DNA from 2 places in the Lachnoclostridium sp. Marseille-P6806 genome. Region 2 is predicted to be linked to the other one. Evidence: a T-box and tRNA genes for the amino acid it is inferred to sense, from the RefSeq annotation. Region 2 holds a T-box; the other holds one or more tRNA genes.
The links. A T-box is a leader RNA that pairs with one kind of tRNA and senses whether it is charged. The one in region 2 lies ahead of pheS (phenylalanine--tRNA ligase subunit alpha), so its partner is inferred to be a tRNA-Phe.
Positions count from the first base shown of each region.

Region 1 (2,466 bases), on a different contig from region 2:
GTAGGCATCATTTACTCTCTTAGATGCCAGAACCTTGTCTGCTGCCACAGCTCCGCTCTCTGCAAAGCTCTCGCTGTTGGGAACACCGGTCTCATTGGTAGACAGGAACTGATATTCATCAATATAGGACGCTACAATGGTGTCGTTGCTGTCAATAACTGCTGTCACAATAGCAAAGCACTTGTCACCATGAGCAGCTGCCTCAACCTGGCCAATTCTCAGCTCTGCTGTGCCTTCTGTCTTTTCCTCTGCCTCTGTGGTTTCTTCAGCAGCTGTCTCTGCTGCAGTTGTCTCCTCAGCAGTTGTCTCTGCTGCCGCAGCTGTTGTTGCTGCTGCAGTTGTTTCTGCCTTCTGTCCGCCGCCGCATGCTGTTAAAACCACTGTGCCTGCCAGAACTGCCGCAGCCACTGCCAGATTTCTTTTTTTCATATACTGTCTCCTTTAACGAAAAATTTATGCAGTTTTTAGTATACACTATATTTCCTATCGGATCAATCATAATTATTTTCAAGCTTTATTGATTTTCTTTGCTTGCTCACGAGCTTCTCCGCCTGCGGCGGGTCGTCTCATCAGCCCAATTCTCTTCCAACCCATGGCGATCCCCGCGGAGCGTTTTTATGTCATAGGATGAACTTTCCTATGACATAAAAAAAGTCCTGCTTAAACAGGACTTCCGTCTTTCATATACAAATAAAAAGAGCGGGTGATGGGAATCGAACCCACGTATCCAGCTTGGAAGGCTGGTGTTCTACCATTGAACTACACCCGCATACTTATGAGAAACGCTGTATCTCAAATATCTTTACAGACATTCCGCCTTTCTCAATGCCTTGGACCGGAATCGAACCAGTGACACGAGGATTTTCAGTCCTCTGCTCTACCAACTGAGCTACCAAGGCCCGTTTGTCAAAACCACAATGCCGCAGGCCGGAATCGAACCGGCACGGGAGATTAGTCCCGCAGGATTTTAAGTCCTGTGCGTCTGCCAGTTCCGCCACTGCGGCGAAATGGGCGGAGATGGATTCGAACCATCGAAAGCACTGCTAACAGATTTACAGTCTGCCCCCTTTGGCCACTCGGGAACCCGCCCATACCGGCTTTAACAAGCAGAGTTATCTTATCACAGCATGGATAAAAAATCAAGACGTTTTTTCAAATACTTTTTTTATTTTTCAAACATTCCTGTTATTTTATTATTCTGCTCTGTTTTTTTCATCCGATCCTGTTCCTGCCTCGTCCACTCCAGCCACCAGCAAAATGCTGCTGTGAGCAGGCATTTCCAAAGCCAGAATGCCATCTCTGGCATAATATTCCAGAAATCCCGCATTGTATCCCTTTTCTTCCGTCAGCATGACGCGCATGATTTTTTCCTCATCCGTAATTCCCAGTTCCCATACCGGAAGCTGAATCTCGCGTCTGTTGTTGCGGTTATTGACTGCTACGACACATTTGTTCTTTCCGCGAATCCGTCCGTAGGCAATCAGCTGGCGATCAGCCAGAAGCTGTTTTATCGAGCCCCGCCGAAGAGCCGGCATTCCCTTATGGATCCGGATCATGTAGCTATAAAATTCTATCAGTTCAAAATTCTCATGGCCCCAGGGATAGGTTCTCCGATTATCCGGATCCGTCCAGCCGCACACGCCTGCCTCATCGCCATAATAAAGAGTAGGAGCACCCGGCCAGGTCATCTGTACCATCACTGCTTCCCGAAACACACCGTAATGAATGCCCTCTTCTGCTTTCTTCGCTCCGGCGGTAGCCAGACGTCCCACCGTCTGGTTGGTTCTGGTCAGAAAACGGCTGTGATCATGATTGGAAAGCTGATTCATTGCCGTAAGAAGAGACGGCGTTTTCATTCTCGCCATATGATAATTCATCGAACGGAAAAAGCTTACTCCATCCCCGAACAGAATTCCATTATACTCATCGCTATGCTTTTCCATTCCCGTAAGAAACCAGGTAAGCGGCTCCATAAAAGCATCATAATTCATCACCGTATCCCACTGATCCCCGGCAAGCCAGCTTCCCGGATCTCCGTAATGCTCTGCCAAAATGATTGCCTCTGGATTGGCCTCTTTCACATTCTTCCGGAAATCTCTCCAGAATTTGTGGTTATACTCGCTGCTATGGCCCAAATCTGCCGCCACATCCAGCCGCCATCCGTCCACGTTAAAGGGCGGAGACACCCATTTGCGGGCAATGGACATTACATAGTCATATAACTGGTCAGATTCCTCATAATTCAGCTTAGGAAGAGTATCATGGCCCCACCAGCCGTCATAAGAATCATTGTCCGGCCATGCTGTCTCATCATTAAACCGGAAAAAGCTGCGGTAAGGGCTGTCCTCGCTGACGTATGCCCCTGTTTCATAGCCGCCCATTTTCTCATAAATCTTTTCCCGATCCAGCCATTTATTAAAAGAACCACAGTGATTAAACACACCGTCTATGATCACCCGCATTCCC
Region 1 is NZ_CAXSLG010000003.1:351,151-353,616, forward strand. It holds gene ACESON_RS05735 (hypothetical protein) at 1-429, opposite strand, end outside; tRNA gene ACESON_RS05740 (tRNA-Gly) at 699-769, opposite strand; tRNA gene ACESON_RS05745 (tRNA-Phe) at 827-899, opposite strand; tRNA gene ACESON_RS05750 (tRNA-Leu) at 919-1,004, opposite strand; tRNA gene ACESON_RS05755 (tRNA-Tyr) at 1,009-1,090, opposite strand; gene ACESON_RS05760 (glycoside hydrolase family 13 protein) at 1,194-2,466, opposite strand, start outside.
Region 1: it has a tRNA-Phe gene. The T-box ahead of pheS (phenylalanine--tRNA ligase subunit alpha) is inferred to sense a tRNA for this amino acid. The anticodon was not compared.

Region 2 (2,466 bases):
GATTCCTCTGAGTTTTCCCTTTTTGATTTTAATACCGTCCTCAGGAAGCGGGCCGCCGTCATGACCGCCTGCCACCTTGCCTCCATCCAGAACAACGGGAACCTTATCCCCTTCCTTTACATTTGGGGCGCCGGTTACGATCTGTATGGTTTCATTTCCCACATCTACCTGGCAGATAATCAGCTTATCTGCATCCGGATGTCTTTCAATTTTCAGAATCTGTCCTACTACAATCTTCTCCAGATTTTTATCAAGACAGGTATATCCTTCTACCTTTGTTCCGATCAGGGTCATTGCATCTGTATACTCCTGGGGAGTTACATCCAAATCAGGAACATATGCCTTTATCCATGACAATGCTGTGTTCATGTCTCTATCTCCTTTTGATTATCTCTCTTATTTCACCGACTCACTCATTAAAACTGCTTTAAGAAACGAATATCGTTTTCATAGAGGAGACGCATATCGTCAATCTCATATTTCAGGAGGGCAATTCTCTCCAGGCCTACGCCAAAAGCAAAGCCTACATACTCTTCCGGATCAATGCCGCACATTTCAAGCACATGGGGATGAACCATTCCGCAGCCCAGAATCTCAATCCAGCCGGAACCCTTACAGAACCGGCAGCCCTTGCCGCCGCACTTAAAGCAGCTGACGTCCATCTCTGCACTGGGCTCAGTAAACGGGAAATGATGGGGGCGGAATTTTACCTTTGTCTCCTCACCAAACATTTCTTTTGCAAATTCAGCCAGGGTTCCCTTTAAATCTGCAAAGGTAATGTGCTTGTCAATAACCAGTCCCTCTACCTGATGGAAGGAAGGAGAATGAGTTGCATCTACCTCATCAGAACGGAATACACGGCCAGGAGCAATCATGCGGATAGGCAGCTTGCCCTTTTCCATAACACGAGCCTGTACCGGAGAGGTCTGAGTACGCAGCACAATGTCCTTGTTAATATAGAAGGTATCCTGCTCATCCTTAGCCGGATGGTTGGCAGGAATATTCAGTTTGGTGAAATTGTACTCATCATACTCAATCTCTGGTCCTTCCACAACCTCATAGCCCATACCAATAAAAATACGTTCTACCTCTTTCAGTGCCACCATGTTAGGATGGCTGTGACCGATATTCGCCTTCTTTGCAGGAAGCGTAACGTCAATAACCTCTTTCTTCAGCTGCTCCTCACGAGCTTTTGCCGCAAGGGCCAGACGGGTTTCTTCTAATTTCTCTTCCAGAAGTGCGCGAACCTCGTTAACCATCTGTCCTACCTTGGGACGCTCCTCCGGCGCTACATTTTTCATGCTCTTCAAAACGCTGGTCAGCTCACCCTTTTTTCCCAAATATGCTACCCGAATGTCATTTAAGGTTTCCAGCGCATCAGAAGCCTCAATCCTAGCCAAAGCCTCCGATTTGATTTTCTCTAACTGCTCTTTCATGGTTTCCTTCCTTTCTGTTATACTGAATGCAATGCCGGCCACCGCATGGCAATCCCCGCGGAGCGTTTTATGTCATAGGATATAAAAAATCCCTCTGCAATGGCGACATTGCAAAGGGACGATTCTTTTAACCGCGGTACCACCCATCTTCCTGCCGCATTAACCCTACACAGCCCTGCAGCAGACTCTCTATTGTACGTAACGTGCACTCTCCGTCACAGCTTACTCTCCTGATACGATTCTCACCAAAATGGGCAGACATCCGGAATTCAGCTGTGCAGCTCCTGTGGGAATTTCGTGGTTCTGTCTGAACGGAAAGAGGCTTTCAGCCGGTGACCTCTTCTCTCTGGCAGGAAACAGTACCCTACTTAACACATTCATTGCCTTTGTCATTTCTCTTGGAAAATCTATGTAATATTTTAGCTATCAAACCCCAAAAAGTCAAGCCCTTTTCTTATGGTTCTGCTTCTTCCTGCTCCAACAGCCGTCCTTCTTCCTTAATCCGTTCAATGATATCCATATAATTTTTGCAGAATTCATGATAAATCGGGGTAACCGCCGCCTGGAACCGCGCTTTTTCCGCTGGACTCAGTTCAATGACCACACAGCCGTTCCTGCGGACAATCTCTTCGGAATTGCGGGAGCGATCCTCCCATAAGGTCCGTTCATACCGGGCAGATTCCTCTGCACACTGACGGATCATCTCCTGATCCTCTTTGGTCAGACGCTCCCAGGTCACACGGGATGCAAGCTGAACCTCCGGAACCCGGGAATGCTCATCCTTGGTATAATATCCTGCTACCTCCTCATGATTCATCGACTCATAAGAAGGCCAGTTATTCTCCGCTGCATCAATTTCATCCGTTTGAAAAGCAGAATACACCTGATCATAATCCAGGGGAACTGGAATCGCACCCAGAAGCTGTATCATTCGTTCCATTAAAGCAGAATCCTGAACACGAACCTTCATCCCCTTCATATCCTCCACCTTTTCAATGGGCTGTCTGGAGCTGTAAAAGTTTCTGGCACC
Region 2 is NZ_CAXSLG010000002.1:300,955-303,420, forward strand. It holds gene pheT (phenylalanine--tRNA ligase subunit beta) at 1-369, opposite strand, end outside; gene pheS (phenylalanine--tRNA ligase subunit alpha) at 417-1,436, opposite strand; T-box leader at 1,548-1,826, opposite strand; gene ACESON_RS03450 (TRAP transporter substrate-binding protein DctP) at 1,891-2,466, opposite strand, start outside.